DNA from 3 places in the Streptomyces sp. NPDC058198 genome. Region 2 is predicted to be linked to each of the others. Evidence: riboswitches for the same ligand, from Rfam matches in the RefSeq annotation. Region 2 holds a riboswitch; each other region holds the start of a gene.
The links. Region 2 has a riboswitch for cobalamin ahead of metE (5-methyltetrahydropteroyltriglutamate--homocysteine S-methyltransferase). Riboswitches for the same ligand answer to the same signal wherever they lie in the genome.

Region 1 (6,018 bases), on a different contig from region 2:
GTTGGCCTGCTGGAGGAACTCGCGGTTCTCCGGGTCCAGGACGTAGGTCTCCGTGAGCTTGTCGTACATCCAGTCGGCGACCACACCCGTCGTCGCGTCGTAGCCGAAGAGGTAGTCGACCGTCGCGGCCAGTTCGAAGGCGCCCTTGTAGCCGTGGCGGCGCATGGCCTCGATCCAGCGGGGGTTGACCACGCGGGCGCGGAAGACCCGGGACGTCTCCTCGACCAGCGTCCGCGTGCGGACCGTCTCCGGGCGGGTGGAGTCGCCGATGTAGGCCTCGGGAGCCGTGCCCTTGAGGGCGCGGACCGTGGCGACCATGCCGCCGTGGTACTGGAAGTAGTCGTCGGAGTCCGCGATGTCGTGCTCGCGGGTGTCGGTGTTCTTGGCGGCGACCGCGATGCGCTTGTACGCGGTCTCCATCTCGTCCCTGGCCGGCCGGCCGTCGAGTTCACGGCCGTACGCGTAGCCGCCCCACACCGTGTACACCTCGGCGAGGTCGGCGTCCGTACGCCAGTCGCGGCTGTCGATGAGCTGGAGGATTCCGGCGCCGTACGTCCCCGGACGGGAGCCGAAGATACGGGTGGTGGCGCGGCGTTCGTCGCCGTGCGCCGCCAGGTCGTCCTGCGTGTGCGCGCGGACGAAGTTGGCGTCGGCGGGCTCGTCCAGCGAGGCGGCGAGACGGACCGCGTCGTCCAGCAGGCCGATCGCGTGCGGGAAGGCGTCACGGAAGAAACCGCTGATGCGGAGGGTGACATCGATACGGGGACGGCCCAGCTCGTCGAGCGCGACGGGCTCCAGGCCGGTGACCCGGCGCGAGGCGTCGTCCCAGACGGGCCGGATGCCCAGCAGGGCGAGGGCTTCCGCGATGTCGTCGCCCGAGGTGCGCATCGCGCTCGTACCCCACAGGGAGAGACCGACCGAGGTCGGCCAGTCGCCGTTGTCGGTGCGGTAGCGCTCCAGGAGGGAGTCGGCGAGCGCCTGGCCGGTCTCCCAGGCGAGCCGGGACGGGACGGCCTTGGGGTCGACGGAGTAGAAGTTACGGCCGGTCGGCAGGACGTTGACCAGGCCGCGCAGCGGCGATCCCGACGGGCCCGCCGGGACGAACCCGCCGTTGAGTGCGAGGACGGCGTGGTCGATCTCGTCCGTCGTGGCGGCGAGACGCGGGACGACCTCGCGGGCCGCGAAGCCGAGGATGTCGGCGACGGCCCGCGCATGGCCGGCCGCCACACCCGGCACGGCGGCCGGATCCCAGTCCGCGTCCTCCATCGCCTGCACCAGCGCCCGGGCCTGCTCCTCGGCCTCGTCGGCGGTGGTACGGGTGGCGGCCGACTCGTCGAGCCCCAGGGCTTCGCGCAGGCCGGGGAGGGAGGTCGTACCGCCCCAGATCTGGCGGGCGCGCAGGATGGCCAGGACCAGGTTGACGCGCGCGTCCCCGGTCGGCGCACCGCCGAGGATGTGCAGTCCGTCGCGGATCTGCGCGTCCTTGACCTCGCACAGCCAGCCGTCGACGTGCAGCAGGAAGTCGTCGAACCCGTCGTCGTCCGGGCGGTCTTCGAGACCGAGGTCGTGGTCGAGCTTCGCCGCCTGGATCAGCGTCCAGATCTGGGCGCGGATCGCGGGCAGCTTCGCCGGGTCCATGGACGAGATCGCCGCGTACTCGTCGAGCAGCTGTTCGAGACGCGCGATGTCGCCGTACGACTCGGCGCGCGCCATCGGCGGTACGAGATGGTCCACGAGCGTGGCGTGCACGCGCCGTTTGGCCTGCGTGCCCTCGCCCGGGTCGTTGACGAGGAAGGGATAGACCAGCGGCAGATCGCCGAGCGCCGCGTCGGGGGCGCACGCGGCGGAAAGACCCGCGTTCTTGCCGGGCAGCCACTCCAGATTGCCGTGCTTGCCGAGGTGGATCATGGCGTCGGCGCCGAAGCCGCCGTCCTCGCGGCCGGCCTGGATCCAGCGGTACGCGGCCAAGTAGTGGTGCGAGGGCGGCAGATCGGGATCGTGGTAGATCGCGATCGGGTTCTCGCCGAAGCCACGCGGCGGCTGGATCAGGATCAGCAGATTGCCACGGCGCAGGGCCGCGAGGACGATGTCGCCTTCCGGATTACGGCTCCGGTCCACGAACATCTCGCCGGGCGGCGGCCCCCAGTGCCGCTCCACCGACTCCCTCAGGGCGGCGGGCAGTTGGGCGTACCACCGGCGGTAGTCGGCGGCGGGGATACGGACCGGATTGCGGGCCAGCTGCTCCTCGGTCAGCCACTCCTGGTCATGGCCGCCGGCCTCGATCAGCGCGTAGATCAGCTCGTCGCCGTCGCCGGACTCCAGGCCCGGGACCTCTTCCGTACCGAAGTCGTAGCCCTCGGTACGGAGCCGGCGCAGCAGGGCGACGGCGCTGGCCGGGGTGTCCAGACCGACGGCGTTGCCGATCCGGGAGTGCTTGGTCGGGTACGCGGACAGCACCAGCGCGAGGCGCTTCTCCGGGTTCGGGATATGGCGCAGACGGGCGTGCCGTACGGCGATCCCGGCGACGCGCGCGGCCCGCTCGGGGTCGGCGACGTACGCCGGAAGACCGTCCTCGTCGATCTCCTTGAAGGAGAACGGGACGGTGATGAGCCGGCCGTCGAACTCCGGCACGGCGACCTGCCCCGCGGCGTCCAGCGGCGACAGACCTTCGTCGCTCTCCTCCCAGGCGCTGCGCGATCCGGTCAGGCACAGGGCCTGGAGAATCGGTACGCCGAGGGCGGCGAGGGCGCCCGCGTCCCAGGACTCGTCGTCGCCGCCCGCCGAGGCCTCGGCGGGCCTGGTGCCGCCCGCGGCGAGCACGGTGGTCACGAGGGCGTCGGCGGCGCGCAGCGCGTCGAGCAGCTCGGGCTCGGGGGCGCGCAGGGAGGCCACGTACAGCGGCAGGGCCCGGCCGCCGGCCCTCTCGATCGCGGAGCACAGGTCGTCGACGAAGGCGGTGTTGCCGCTCATGTGATGGGCGCGGTAGTAGAGCACCGCGATCAGCGGGCCGCCGCCCGCCAACGGGCGGGGGGCGCGTAGGAGCGGTCCCCAGGTGGGCGCGGCGGCGGGCGGCTCGAAGCCGTGGCCGGTCAGCAGGACGGTGTCGGAGAGGAACCGCGCAAGCTGCTCCAGGTTGGCGGGACCGCCGTGGGCGAGATAGGCGTGCGCCTCGGCGGCGATGCCGATGGGGACCGTGGAGGCTTCCATCAGCTGGGCGTCGGGGGCCTGTTCGCCGGTGAGGACCACCAGGGGGCGGTCGGCGGCGAGGAGCTGGTCGATTCCGTCCTGCCAGGCGCGCAGCCCGCCGAGGAGACGTACGACGACGAGGTCGGCGCCCTCCAGCAGCGCGGGCAGCTCGTCGAGCGCGAGCCGGGCGGGGTTGGCGAACCGGTACGGGACCGGGCCGCCCGCCGCACGGGCGCTGAGCAGATCGGTGTCGGACGTCGACAGGAGCAGGATCATGCGGCGTCTCGCCTTCCTCGGGGTCCGCGCCCCGGGCGGTAGGAAGACGGCGGGAGTTCCTGGCTCACCCGGCTGCTGCCGGGCTCACAGTGGCGGGACCGCGCCGGATTCTCACCGGGCTTCCTCCCCTGACGCCGTCTATGGCGGTGACGGGCCTGAAGACCCGTCGTCTGCATAGTAAGTGCTGCAGGTCACGGCGGGGAGGGCGCCTGGGCGAACGGCCGGACGGGGCCGGGGTGAACAGCCGGGCGGGGGCCGGGTGAACAGCTGGGCGGAGGCCGGGCGAACAGCGCGAGAACGGCCGGGCGGAGGCTGAACGGAGGCCGGAGCCGACGGCCGGGCGGCGGCCGGAACGGGCGGGGAGGGCGTCGGAGTACGTGGGTATGCTCGCCGCCATGCCGCCTACCTCGCCAACACCCGTGAACCGGGACGAAGCTCCCGTCCGGGAGCGCGGTGACGCCTGCCCAGGAGCGCTCCGGCTGCATGCCGCCGACGACGGCCGGCTGGCACGACTGCGGCTGCCCGCCGGTCTCCTGACGCACCGTCAGGCGGAGGCGCTGGCGACGGCGGCCGAGCGGCTGGGCGACGGCCGGCTGGACATCACCTCGCGGGGCAACGTCCAGCTGCGGGGGCTGGGCGAGAGCTGCGGCGGGGAGCTGGCGGAGCTGCTGTACGAGGCCGGCCTGCTGCCCTCGGAACGGCACGAGCGGGTACGGAACGTGATCGCTTCGCCCCTGTCGGGACTGGACGGAATCCCCCGCGCGGACGTGCGGTTGTGGGCCCGGGAACTGGACGCGCTGCTGTGCGCGAGCGAGGCCGCGACGGCTCTCTCGGGGCGGTTTCTGTTCGCGCTGGACGACGGCCGCGGTGATGTGGCCGCCCTGGGCGCGGATGTGACGTTGCTCGCACAGTCGGACGGAACAGCGGTGTTGCATACCGGGGCGAACGGGTCAGGACTGCGGGTCTCCGCGGGCGACGCCCCGCGCGCCGCTCTGTTGGCGGCGGAGACCTTCCTCACGGTGGCGGCGGCGAGCGGCTCGGGCGCCTGGCGGGTACGGGAGTTGCCCGCGGGCCATGGGCTGGACGCGGCGGTGACCACGGGGCTGGCGACGGCCGGGATCGCGACGGAGCCGGTGGCCGAGTACGGGGCGGAGTACGCGACGGAGCCCGGGGCGGCGTACGGGGCGGAGCCCGGGGCCGAGTACCGCGCCGAGTACGGGGCGGACGTGGCGCGGCCGGAAGCCGGGCCGCCCGTCCCGGGGCCGGTCCACTCCCCCGACGGGACCGTGGCGCTGTCCGTGTACGCCCCGCTGGGACGGCTGAGCGTCGCGCAATGGCGGCTGCTGCTGTCGGCAGGCGAGCGCGGGACGAACGACCGCACCCTGCGGGTGACCCCCTGGCGCGGAGTGATCGTGCCGGGCCTGGACCCGGCCACGGCCCACGACCTCCTGGACCGCCTCCGCACCGCCGGACTGATCACGGACCCCCACTCCCCCTGGCACAACGTCGGCGCCTGCACCGGCCGGCCCGGGTGCGCGAAGGCACTCACGGATGTACGGGCGGACGCGGCCGAAGCCGTAACGGCCGCCCGCCCCGGTGACCTGCCCGCCACCGGCCCCGGCGGACCGCCCGCCACCGGCCCTGGTGACCTGCCCGCCACCAACCCCGGTGACCTGCCCGTCTACTGGTCGGGCTGCGCCCGCCGCTGCGGCCATCCACAGGGCAGCTGGGTGGATGTCGTCGCGACCGGCGAGGGCGGCTACGACATCTCGGTGCGGGGACATCTCCTCAGGGCCACCACAGGACCAGAACTCGCCGAAGCGGTCGCGACGGCCCGGAAACCCACGACGGCACGCACCACCCCAGTGACGAGATGAGCGAGACCACAGTGTCCACAGTGTTCGACTACGAGAAGGACGGCGCGGCCATATACCGCCAGTCCTTCGCCATGATCCGCGCCGAGGCGGACCTCGCCGGGCTGCCCGCCGACGTCTCCCAGGTCGCGGTGCGGATGATCCACGCCTGCGGCATGGTCGACCTGGTGCGCGACCTCGCCTTCACGCCCGCCGTGGTGGCAAGCGCCCGCGAGGCCCTGCGCGCGGGCGCACCGATCCTGTGCGATGTCGCCATGGTCGCCAGCGGTGTCACCCGTAAGCGGCTGCCGGCGGACAACGACGTCGTATGCACCCTGTCCGACCCCGCGGTCCCCGCACTCGCCGCCGAGATGGGGACGACGCGCAGCGCCGCCGCCCTGGAGTTGTGGCGGGACCGGATGGGGGGCGCGGTGGTGGCCGTCGGCAACGCCCCGACCGCGCTCTTCCGGCTGCTGGAGATGATCGAGGACGGCGCCCCGCGCCCGGCGGCCGTCATCGGTGTGCCGGTCGGTTTCGTCGGCGCCGCCGAGTCCAAGGACGCGCTCGCCGGCCACCCCGCCGGGCTTGAGCACCTGGTCGTACGCGGACGGCGGGGCGGCAGCGCCATCGCGGCGGCGGCCATCAACGCCATAGCGAGCGAGGAAGAGTGAGCGAGAACAGCACCACGGCCGGGCCTTCGACC
Region 2 (6,018 bases):
TGCCGGCGGGCGGATTCCCGTCCGCCGGCACCGCGTTCCACCGGCGTCAGGACATACGCTCCCGCGTCGCCCGGGCCGCCGCCACCAGGTTCTCCAGTGACACCCGCACCTCCGCCCAGCCCCGCGTCTTCAGCCCGCAGTCGGGGTTGACCCAGAGCCGCTCCGCCGGAATCGCCTCAAGTCCCTTGCCCAGCAGGGCCGCCGCCTCGTCCGCCGACGGCACCCGTGGCGAGTGGATGTCGTACACACCGGGACCGACCTCGCGCGGATAGCCGGCCGCGGCCAGCTCGTCCGCGACCCGCATGTGGGAGCGGGCCGCCTCCAGGCTGATCACGTCGGCGTCCAGGTCGTCGATGGCCGTGAGGATGTCGCCGAATTCCGCGTAGCACATGTGCGTGTGGATCTGGGTGTCGGGACGCACACCCGCCGTCGTGAGGCGGAACGCCTCGGTGGCCCACTCCAGATAGCCGGGCCGGTCCGCCGCGCGCAGCGGCAGGGTCTCCCGCAGCGCCGGCTCGTCCACCTGGATGACGGCCGTCCCCGCGGCCTCCAGATCGGCGACCTCGTCCCGCAGCGCCAGCGCCACCTGCCGCGCGGTCTCGCCGAGCGGCTGGTCGTCACGGACGAAGGACCAGGCCAGCATGGTGACCGGGCCCGTCAGCATGCCCTTGACGGGCCGGCCGGTCAGCGACTGCGCGTACGAGGTCGTGGCGACGGTCATCGGGGCGGGACGCGAGATGTCCCCGGCGAGGATCGGCGGACGGACATAGCGGGTGCCGTACGACTGGACCCAGCCGTGCCCGGTGGCCAGATAGCCGGTGAGCTGCTCGGCGAAGTACTGCACCATGTCGTTGCGTTCGGGCTCGCCGTGCACCAGGACATCGATCCCGGCCTTCTCCTGGAAGGAGATCACCTCACGGATCTCGGCCTCGATCCGCTCGTCGTAGCCGGCCTCGTCCAGCCGTCCCGCCCGCCGCTCGGCGCGCGCCGTGCGCAACTCCGAGGTCTGCGGGAACGAGCCGATGGTGGTGGTCGGCAGCAGCGGCAGTCCGAGCCGCTCGCGCTGGGCGACGGTGCGCTCGGCGTACGGCTGGCCCCGGCGGGCGTCCGCGGCGGTCACGGCCGCGGAGCGGGCCCGTACCGCGGGATCACGCGTGATCGCCGAGGAGGCCCGGGAGGCCAGATCGGCGCGGTTCGCGGAGAGCCGGGCCGTGATCGGTCCTGTGCCCCCGGCGAGACCGCGCGCGAGTGTGACGACCTCGTCGGTCTTCTGGCGGGCGAAGGCCAGCCACCGCGCGAGCTGCGGATCGAGCTCCCGCTCGGCCGCCGTGTCCAGCGGGACGTGCAGCAGGGAGCAGGATGCCGACACATCGACCCGGTCGGCGAGACCGAGCAGCGTGGCCAGGGTGGTCAGCGAGGCCGCGAGATCGTTGATCCACACATTGCGGCCGTCCACCACCCCGGCGACGAGCCGCTTGCCGGGCAGGCCGCCGACCGCCGCGAGGTCGCGGAGGTTGGCGGCGGCGGGACCGGTGAAGTCCAGGGCGAGACCCTCGACGGGGGCTTTGGCCAGCACGGGAAGCGCCTCGCCGAGCCGGTCGAAGTACGACGCCACCAGCAGCTGGGGCCGGTCGGTGAGCGCCCCGAGCTCGCGGTAGGCGCGCGCGGTCGCGTTCAGCTCGGCGGGCGTACGGTCCTGGACCAGCGCGGGTTCGTCGAGCTGCACCCACTCGGCGCCGGCGGCCCTGAGATCGGCCAGCACCTCCGCGTACACCGGGAGCAGCCGGTCGAGCAGGGTCAGCGGCTCGAAGCCGGCGGCCACACCCGGCGCGGGCTTGGCGAGCAGCAGATATGTGACGGGACCGACCAGCACGGGCCGGGCGGTGTGGCCGAGCGCCACGGCCTCGCGCAACTCGCCGACCTGCTTGGCCGAGTCGGCGCGGAAGACGGTGTCGGGGCCCAGCTCGGGGACGAGATAGTGGTAATTGGTGTCGAACCACTTGGTCATCTCCAGCGGCGCCATATCCTGCGCGCCGCGCGCCATGGCGAAGTAGCCGTCGAGGGCGTCCGCCTCGACGGCCGCCCGGTGCCTGGCGGGGACGGCGCCGACCATGACGCTGGTGTCGAGCACATGGTCGTAGTACGAGAAGTCACCCGTGGGCACTTCACCGAGACCGGCACCGGCCAGCTGCCGCCAGTTGTCGCGGCGCAGCCCCTCGGCGGTCTCCCGCAGGGCTTCCGCGGTGACCCGGCCCTTCCAGTAGCCCTCGATGGCCTTCTTCAGTTCACGGTCGGGGCCCTGGCGCGGGTAGCCATGGACGGTGGACCGGGACGCCGCGGCTGCGGACTTGGGTGTCACGGGACTCTCCTTCGCGAGTCATGCGGGAACGATCCCGGGTCGACCCGTGGGAAGCGAAGGAACGGAAGCCGGGGCGAAGCACACCGCGTCGCGCGCATGCCCGCCCGAGAACCGCCGACCCGCCCACGAGGTCACCGAGATCTCCGTGTGCGGTGCTCGCACACGGGCAGTGGCAGGTCTTCGGACTCATGGGCACGCCTCGTGGCCGTGACCGTACGTATCCGTACGGGTACGAGGCTCCTACTGGCCGTCGCTTCCCGGACGCGGTGCGTCCAGTGCGTATGACGGCGGTCGTTCCCACTCACCGCTGCGGGGCAGTCCCGGATTCCCACCGGGTTCCCTCTTACGACGCGTCTGCCTGGCGGGCAGGGCGAACCAGCTGCGTCCCCAGCGTAGACGAGTTATTCCGAAGTAGCGTCGTCCGCCCGGAGGGCGGGCCCGGCGGTGTCCGGTGCGTGCGATCGCAAGGCGCCGAGGTGCCCTCGTAGCGGAGCTACTAGGGCATTTCGGCAACGCCGCGAGCGTGCGTGCCGGACACCGCCGGGCAGACGGGACTTCGGAATGACTCGTCTAGAGCCACGGAGGGGGCGGGGACCAGCTAGATCCATGGAACGGACATGTCCGATACTGGGGCGCATGCGTCGGATCACGGAAGGAACCAGCGAGAGCATGGGCCAGGACGGACCGGTACTGACCGGCAGGGCGGGCCGCACGGCCCACATCACGCTCAACCGCCCCCGCGCCCTCAACGCCCTCACCCACCCCATGGTGCTGACGATGTCCGCGGCCCTGGCGGAGTGGGAGCGGGACGCGAGCGTCGCCGCGGTGATCATCTCCGGGGCGGGTGAACGCGGGCTGTGCGCGGGCGGTGACATCCGCGCGATCCACGAGGACGCGCGCACCGGCGGCGGGGACGCCTCGACCGCCTTCTGGCGCGACGAGTACCGGCTCAACGCCCGTATCGCCCGCTACCCCAAGCCGTATGTCGCCCTGATGGACGGCATCGTGATGGGCGGCGGAGTCGGTGTCTCGGCGCACGGCAGCGTACGGATCGTCACCGAGCGCTCGGCCGTCGCCATGCCGGAGACCGGCATCGGGCTGGTCCCCGATGTGGGCGGGACCTATCTGCTGTCCCGCGCGCCCGGCGAGCTGGGAACGCATCTCGCCCTCACCGGAAGGGCGGTGGGCGCGGCGGACGCGCTGCTGTGCGGGCTCGCCGACCACTTCGTACCCTCGGACCGGCTCGACGACCTGCGCGCCGAGCTCGCCGACGCGGACGTACGGGAGACGGTGCGCCGGTACGCGCGCTCCGCGCCGGAGGGCCAACTCGCCGCGGACCGGGGCTGGATCGACGCCTGTTACGCGGCCGATTCGGTGGAGGAGATCGTCGACCGGCTGCTCGGCGACGGCCGGCCGGCGTCGAAGGAGGCCGCGGAAACGATCCTGACCCGGTCACCCACCGCCCTCAAGGCCACCCTCGCCGCGCTGCGCCTGGCCCGCGGACTGACCACGCTGGAGCAGGTGCTCGACCAGGAGTACCGCGCCTCGTGCGCCGCGCTCACCACCCCTGACCTGCTGGAGGGCATCCGTGCCCAGGTCATCGACAAGGACCGCGCGCCGCGCTGGTCGCCGAAGGAGCTGGCGCAGGTCACGGACGCGGAGGTGGAGCGGTTCTCCGCCCGGCCGCCCGGCGGTGACCTCGGGCTCGGCGCGGGCTGACGCGGACTCAGCGTCCGCCGAGGCGGTGGCGCTTGCGCCAGGCGAGCACCGCCGCGCCCAGACCGGTGAGGACGATGAAGCTCATCGCGAGCAGGAACGCCGGCGACGTCGGGGACGACGCCTGGCTGCCCGCGACCACATAGGCCGCGGTGTTGGGGATCGAACCGATCCCCGTCGCCAGCAGGAACGGCGTCCATCCCATGCGGGAGACGGCGGCGCAGTAGTTGGCCGCCGCGAACGGCACGCCGGGGAAGAGCCTGACCGCCAGCATCGACCGGAAGCCGTGCCGGCTGAGCTGACCGTCGGCCGCCTTCAGCCAGCGCCCCCGCAGCAGCGGACGCAGCGCCTCCTGCCCGAGGAAACGGCCCAGCCCGAAGGCGATCCCCGCGCCCAGCACCGTCCCCGCGAGCGCCGCGGGGAGCCCGAGCTGCGAGCCGAAGAGCGCTCCGGCGGCGAGATTGAGCAGCGGACGCGGTACGAACGCGACGGCACACAGCCCGTACGCCACGGCGAACAGCACGACGGCGGCGCCGCCGCTGAGCTGCGCCGGCCAGCCGTCCGAGAGCAGTCTCTGCGGCTCGTACAGCAGCACAGCCGCGGCCGCCGCGCCCAGCACGACCACGAGCAGAGACAGACGCGACCAGGGCGAGAGCAGCGCCCTGGAGCAGCGGACAGCGAGGCCCGGGGACGGCCTGGGGACGGTGTCGAGCATTCGGGGAGACTAACCGACAAGCGTGTGTGATCGTCCCGACGACCGTGCGAAACCCTGTCATTCACGGCAAGACGCCACGCTCTCCGCACAGACCGGCCACAACCGCGGCGCCTTGAGGAACCTCCGCCCCGGTCGCCGGGCCGCGGAAAACCATTCGACGCGACGGTGGCCGTGGGCGAGGATCAGCGACATGTCCCGGTACGCCTTCCTCGCAGCGCCGTCCGCAGTCGCGGACGCGCCGAGGGCTGCCGCGTTCACCACAGCCACGTTCATCACGGCCGCGTTCACCGCAGCCGCATTCACCGCGGCAGCGCCCTTCGGCGGCGCCCGAAGCTGACCCTTCCCGGATCGTCCGGCGGACCCCACAGGGGGAGGGTCGGCAAGGCCCAGGGGTCCACCTCACGCTTCGAGTTCCTGGAAGGAACCATGCCCAAGACGGCATACGTGCGCACCAAGCCGCACCTGAACATCGGCACCATGGGCCATGTCGACCACGGCAAGACCACCCTGACCGCCGCCATCACCAAGGTCCTCAGCGACCGCGCCGGCAGCGGTACCTCCTACGTCCCGTTCGACCGGATCGACCGGGCCCCGGAGGAGGCGGCCCGGGGGATCACCATCAACATCGCGCATGTCGAGTACGAGACCGACACCCGGCACTACGCGCATGTGGACATGCCGGGCCACGCCGACTACATCAAGAACATGGTGACCGGCGCCGCCCAGCTCGACGGGGCGATCCTCGTCGTCTCCGCGCTCGACGGGATCATGCCGCAGACCGCCGAGCACGTCCTGCTCGCCCGCCAGGTCGGTGTCAACCACATCGTCGTCGCACTCAACAAGGCCGACGCGGGCGACGACGAGCTGACCGACCTGGTCGATCTGGAGGTCCGCGAACTGCTCAGCCGGCACGGCTACGGCGGCGACGCGGTGCCCGTCGTCCGGGTGTCGGGCCTGCGGGCCCTGGCGGGCGACCCGCGCTGGACGGCGGCCGTGGAGGCGCTGCTCGACGCCGTCGACACCTATGTGCCGATGCCCATCAGGTACACGGACGCGCCGTTTTTGCTCCCGGTGGAGAACGTCCTCACCATTACCGGGCGCGGCACGGTCGTCACCGGCGCCGTGGAGCGCGGCACGGTCCGGGTGGGCGACCGGGTGGAGGTGCTCGGCGCCGACACGGGTCCGCAGACCAGCACGGTCACCGGCCTGGAGACCTTCGGCAAGCCGA
Region 3 (6,018 bases), on a different contig from region 2:
TGCCCGCGACGCCGACCGCCGCGATGAGCTTGCGCTTCACGCCACCCTCCTCAGGGATGCCTGCAACCCCTGCCCACCGCGAAGACTTACGACGAGTACTGCTGGGGCTGGGACCTGGTCTTTAATGGTTTAGACCAGTACGGGGAGCTTGGCCTAGACCTTTAGGGGTGTCAAGGGTGTATAAGAAGGGCAGTCCTGTCCGTTATCGGACCGACACCTGAGGGAGGGCGACGACCCGTGACCGGACCGTGCCACCATGTGAGCCGCGACAGACGGAGGAGCCGGTGACGGCAGCAGCACAGGAGTCGGGGAGGCAGGCCATGGTGAAGGACGGGGGCGGCACGGAGACCGAGGGCGGGGCTGCCACCCGCACGGCACGGGTGCCAAAGTACTACCGGTTGAAGCGTCATCTGCTCGATATGACGGAGACGCTGCCGCCCGGCACGCCGGTGCCTCCGGAACGTACGCTCGCCGCCGAGTTCGACACCTCGCGCACGACCGTACGGCAGGCGCTCCAGGAGCTGGTGGTCGAAGGCCGGCTCGAACGCATCCAGGGCAAGGGCACCTTCGTCGCCAAGCCCAAGGTCTCCCAGGCCCTCCAGCTCACCTCGTACACCGAGGACATGCGGGCCCAGGGCCTGGAGCCGGCCTCGCAGCTGCTGGACATCGGCTACGTCACCTCCGACGACACGCTGGCCGGGCTGCTCGACATCACCGCTGGCGGACGCGTGCTGCGCATCGAGCGGCTGCGGCTGGCCAGTGGTGAGCCGATGGCCATCGAGACCACGCACCTGTCGGCGAAGCGCTTCCCCGCCCTGCGCCGCTCGCTCGTCAAGTACACGTCTCTCTATACGGCGTTGGCCGAGGTGTACGGCGTGCACCTGGCCGAGGCCGAGGAGACCATCGAGACCTCCCTGGCCACCCCGCGCGAGGCCGGACTGCTCGGTACGGACGTCGGCCTGCCGATGCTGATGCTCTCGCGGCACTCCCTCGACGGCGACGGTGAGCCGGTGGAGTGGGTCCGCTCGGTGTACCGCGGTGACCGCTACAAGTTCGTGGCGCGGCTGAAGCGTCCGGCCCGCTGACGAAGCGGACCGACCCCGGCCCACCGACGAAACGGACGGGCCATCAGGAACCGGGCTCTCGGGCCCGGTTCTTTCGTATGACCGCCGCATACCGTTGCCGTACCGATATGCGGACGGGGGGTGACGGTGGGTGAGACCCGCGCCTAGATTACCTGCGCATTACGACAGGCGATCAGTGAGGGGACGGAGCCGCGGTATGTCAGAAGTTCCTGAAGAGAAACCGCCCACGGTCACACCCATGCGGGTGGTCATCGGCCTCTGTCTCCTCGCGCCCTTCGTGGCGATGCTGTGGGTGAGTTCGTACGCGAAGACCGACCCGGCCTTCATCGGTATCCCGTTCTTCTACTGGTACCAGATGCTCTGGGTCCTCATCTCGGCCGCGCTGACCATGCTGGCCTATCAGCTGTGGAAGCGTGACCAGCGCTCCCGCAAGGGGGGTGCGTCGCGATGAACGACGGCGTGAACGGCGTGGCGCTCGCCGTCTTCATCTTCTTCTTCCTGGCCGTCACCGTCATGGGCTTCCTGGCGTCGCGCTGGCGCAAGGCCGCGAACGAGCAGAGCCTCGACGAATGGGGCCTGGGCGGCCGGTCGTTCGGCACCTGGGTCACCTGGTTCCTGCTCGGCGGCGACCTCTATACGGCGTACACCTTCGTCGCCGTACCCGCGGCGATCTACGCGGCGGGCGCGGCCGGCTTCTTCGCCGTGCCGTACACCATTCTCGTCTACCCGCTGATCTTCACCTTCCTGCCCCGGCTGTGGTCGGTGTCGCACAAGCACGGGTATGTGACCACCTCGGACTTCGTGCGCGGCCGCTTCGGCTCGAAGGGGCTCTCACTGGCGGTCGCGGTCACCGGCATCCTCGCCACGATGCCGTACATCGCCCTCCAGCTCGTCGGCATCCAGGCGGTGCTGGACGTGATGGGCGTCGGCGGCGGCGAGAACACCCACTGGTTCATCAGGGACCTGCCGCTGCTGATCGCCTTCGGCGTGCTCGCCGCGTACACCTACTCGTCCGGACTGCGGGCGCCCGCGCTGATCGCGTTCGTCAAGGACACCCTGATCTACATCGTGATCGTCGTGGCGATCATCTACATCCCGATCAAACTGGGCGGCTTCGACGACATCTTCGCCAAGGCGGGCGACGCGTTCGCGCAGCCCAATCCGGCGACCGGCCAGCCGCGGGGCGCGCTCGCGCCCGGCGAGGCCGGACAGTGGGGCTATGCCACGCTGGCGCTCGGTTCCGCGCTGGCGCTCTTCATGTATCCGCACTCCATCACGGCGACGCTCTCCAGCCGCAGCCGCGAGGTGATCCGGCGCAACACCACGATACTGCCGCTGTACTCGCTGATGCTGGGGCTGCTGGCGCTGCTCGGATTCATGGCCATCGCCGCCGGGATCAAGGTGGACAACGGGCAGCTGGCGATTCCGCAGCTCTTCGAGACCATGTTCCCCGACTGGTTCGCGGGGGTGGCCTTCGCGGCCATCGGTATCGGCGCGCTGGTGCCCGCCGCGATCATGTCGATCGCCGCGGCGAACCTCTTCACCCGCAACATCTACAAGGACTTCATCAAGCCGGACGCGACTCCGGCGCAGGAGACCAAGGTGTCGAAGCTGGTCTCGCTGCTGGTGAAGGTGGGTGCGCTGGCCTTCGTCCTGTCCATGGACAAGACGGTCGCGATCAACTTCCAGCTGCTGGGCGGCATCTGGATCCTCCAGACGATGCCGGCGCTGGTGGGCGGACTGTTCACCCGGTGGTTCCACCGCTGGGCGCTGCTCATCGGCTGGGGCGCCGGCATGCTGTACGGCACGGCCGCGGCGTACGGCGTCGCCAGCCCGACGCAGGCACACTTCGGCGGCTCGTCCAAGGAGATCCCGGGGCTCGGTGAGATCGGCTACATCGGCCTCACCGCGTTCGTGCTCAATGTGGTGATCACCGTGGTGCTGACCTTCGTGCTGCGGGCGGCCAAGGCGCCGGACGGCATCGACGAGACCAGCCCGTCCGACTACACGGCCGACGCCGGTGACCCGGGCGTCAAGGTGGAGCTGCCCGCGGCCACATCGGGAGACCCCGTGCACTGACCCTGACCCGGGCCAAGTAGCCGCCCACGGGCCGCCGAGTCCTCCCCCGCGCTGCGCGGGCGAGGAAACCCGGCGGCCCGTTGTCGTACCCGAGGCGCACAATCGGCTCATGGATTTCACGATCAGAGTGGCCGAGCCCGGGGAGTACACGCGGCTCGGCGAGATCACCGCGCGGGGGTATCTGGACGACGGCCTCCTGGACTTCGGCGAGGACGACCCGTATCTGCTCACCCTGCGGGACGTGGCGGCCCGGGCGGCCGAGGCGGAGGTGCTGGCCGCCGTGGACGCCGACGGGACGCTGCTCGGCGGGGTGACCTTTGTCGCGGCAGGCGGGCCGTGGGCCGATGTGGCGCGCGCGGGCGAGGCCGAGTTCCGGATGCTGGCGGTCGACCGGGCGGCCCGGGGCCGGGGCGTCGGGGAGGCTCTCGTCCGCGCCTGTGTGGCGCGCTCACGGGACATGGATGGCTGTATACGGATCGTGCTGTCGACCCAGGACAGAATGCTCCAGGCCCACCGGATCTATGAGCGCCTGGGCTTCGTCAGGACCCCGGAACGGGACTGGGAGCCCCTCCCCGGGCTCTCCCTGCTCACCTACGCCCTGGACCTCAACGGACCTCCGGCCACCGGCCGCTGACCGCCGCCGACACAACATCTGGGGGGTGACGCGCCGTCCTCACCCCACATGTATGCTCGTCCTCGCTGTCAACGCAGGGGAATCCGGTGCGAATCCGGAACTGTCCCGCAACGGTGTGCTGTGGTGCGCTTTGTCGTACCCGCGAGTCCGAACACCTGCCGACGGCGCGTCCGGCTCGACCGAGCCGGACGCCGAGACGTCCGGGCCTCGAGGCTGGGCCGGTGGACGCCGTACACAGTGCTGCCCGGCTGCGGGCCGTACGGCTGTGCGCGCCCCCGCTCCCCTCCCGACGGCCCAGAGCCGAGCGAGGGAGAGCACCACGTGACCATCGCGCCAGCCGATCCGGCTTCAGGCATCTCCGAGGTCCCCGCGCAGGTGGCCGACGGACCCGGGACCGCGTTGCTGCGGACCCTGACGGACCTGACCGCCGATCTGCCCGACACGGACCCCGGCAGAGTCGCCGCCGCCGCGCTGCGGGGCCGTAACGCCCGGTCCGACGAGGCCGAGCTGCGCGAGCTCGCCACCGAGGCGGCCGCGGGGCTGATCTCCGAGGACCCCGCCTACTCCCGGCTCGCCGCCCGGCTCCTGACCCGCACCATCGCCGACGAGGCGACGGGGCAGGGCGCGGTGTCGTTCTCCGCGTCGGTCGCCGTCGGCCACCGCGAGGGCCTGATCGCGGACCGTACGGCCGCTTTCGTGACGCTGCACACGGACCGCCTCGACGGCCTGATCGACCCGGCCGGCGACGACCGCTTCGGCTACTTCGGGCTGCGGACGCTCTACAGCCGCTATCTGCTCAGGCACCCGATCACCCGCCAGGTGGTCGAGACCCCGCAGCACTTCATGCTGCGCGTCGCCTCGGGCCTCGCCGAGGACGCCGAGCCCGGCTCGGCGGCGGCCGCCCACGCGCTGGACGAGGTCGCCGCGCTGTACCGGCTGATGAGCCGGCTGGACTATCTGCCGTCCTCGCCGACGCTCTTCAACTCCGGTACGCGCCACCCGCAGATGTCCTCCTGCTATCTGCTGGACTCGCCGCTGGACGAGCTGGACTCGATCTACGACCGGTACCACCAGGTGGCCCGGCTCTCCAAGCACGCGGGCGGCATCGGTCTCTCGTACTCCCGTATCCGCTCGCGCGGTTCGCTGATCCGCGGCACCAACGGGCACTCCAACGGCATCGTCCCCTTCCTGCGGACCCTCGACTCCTCGGTGGCGGCGGTCAACCAGGGCGGCCGGCGCAAGGGCGCGGCCTGTGTCTACCTGGAGACCTGGCACGCGGACCTGGAAGAGTTCCTGGAGCTGCGGGACAACACCGGTGAGGACGCCAGGCGTACGCACAATCTGAATCTGGCGCACTGGATCCCGGACGAGTTCATGCGCCGGGTCGAGACGGACGGCGTCTGGTCGCTGTTCTCGCCGTCCGACGTGCCCGAGCTGGTCGACCTGTGGGGCGACGCGTTCGACGCGGCGTACCGCGCGGCGGAGGCGGCCGGCCTGGCCCGCAGGACCCTCCCGGCCCGGGAGCTGTACGGCAGGATGATGCGCACGCTCGCCCAGACCGGCAACGGCTGGATGACCTTCAAGGACGCCTCGAACCGTACGGCCAACCAGACGGCCGAGCCCGGAAAGGTCGTCCACTCCTCCAACCTCTGCACGGAGATCCTGGAGGTGACGGACGACGGGGAGACGGCCGTCTGCAACCTCGGTTCCGTCAACCTCGGCGCGTTCGTGCTGGATTCGGGCGAGATCGACTGGGAGCGGCTGGACGAGACCGTCCGTACCGCCGTGACCTTCCTCGACCGGGTCGTGGACATCAACTTCTACCCGACCGAGCAGGCGGGCCGCTCCAACGCCACCTGGCGTCCGGTGGGCCTGGGCGCGATGGGCCTCCAGGACGTCTTCTTCAAGAAGCGGCTGGCCTTCGACTCGGCCGAGGCCGCCGCGCTCTCCACCCGGATCGCCGAGCGCATCATGCTCGCGGCGTACGAGGCGTCCTGCGACCTCGCCGAGCGCAACGGCCCGGCGCCCGCCTGGTCGAAGACACGCGCGGCGCGCGGGGTGCTGCACCCCGACCACTACGACGTCGAGCTGAACTGGCCGGAGCGCTGGGCCGCGCTGCGTGCCCGGGTCGCCTCGACCGGCATGCGCAACTCCCTGCTGCTGGCCATCGCGCCGACGGCGACCATCGCCTCGATCGCGGGCGTGTACGAGTGCATCGAG

Region 1: linked by a shared signal. The riboswitch ahead of cobN (cobaltochelatase subunit CobN) and the one ahead of metE (5-methyltetrahydropteroyltriglutamate--homocysteine S-methyltransferase) in region 2 are both predicted to bind cobalamin.
Region 3: linked by a shared signal. The riboswitch ahead of ACFVWW_RS13860 (ribonucleoside-diphosphate reductase subunit alpha) and the one ahead of metE (5-methyltetrahydropteroyltriglutamate--homocysteine S-methyltransferase) in region 2 are both predicted to bind cobalamin.

The regions. Positions count from the first base shown of each region.
Region 1 is NZ_JBHVVP010000017.1:48,466-54,483, reverse strand. Features, by position in the region: gene cobN (cobaltochelatase subunit CobN) at 1-3,462, opposite strand, end outside; cobalamin riboswitch at 3,496-3,645, opposite strand; gene cobG (precorrin-3B synthase) at 3,858-5,339, shown strand; gene ACFVWW_RS32090 (precorrin-8X methylmutase) at 5,360-5,986, shown strand.
Region 2 is NZ_JBHVVP010000014.1:101,287-107,304, forward strand. Features, by position in the region: gene metE (5-methyltetrahydropteroyltriglutamate--homocysteine S-methyltransferase) at 47-2,359, opposite strand; cobalamin riboswitch at 2,513-2,754, opposite strand; gene ACFVWW_RS30565 (enoyl-CoA hydratase/isomerase family protein) at 2,996-4,078, shown strand; gene ACFVWW_RS30570 (TVP38/TMEM64 family protein) at 4,086-4,790, opposite strand; gene tuf (elongation factor Tu) at 5,217-6,018, shown strand, end outside.
Region 3 is NZ_JBHVVP010000003.1:347,915-353,932, reverse strand. Features, by position in the region: gene ACFVWW_RS13885 (extracellular solute-binding protein) at 1-40, opposite strand, end outside; gene ACFVWW_RS13880 (GntR family transcriptional regulator) at 321-1,085, shown strand; gene ACFVWW_RS13875 (DUF3311 domain-containing protein) at 1,282-1,536, shown strand; gene mctP (monocarboxylate uptake permease MctP) at 1,533-3,164, shown strand; gene ACFVWW_RS13865 (GNAT family N-acetyltransferase) at 3,274-3,798, shown strand; cobalamin riboswitch at 3,834-3,976, shown strand; gene ACFVWW_RS13860 (ribonucleoside-diphosphate reductase subunit alpha) at 4,120-6,018, shown strand, end outside.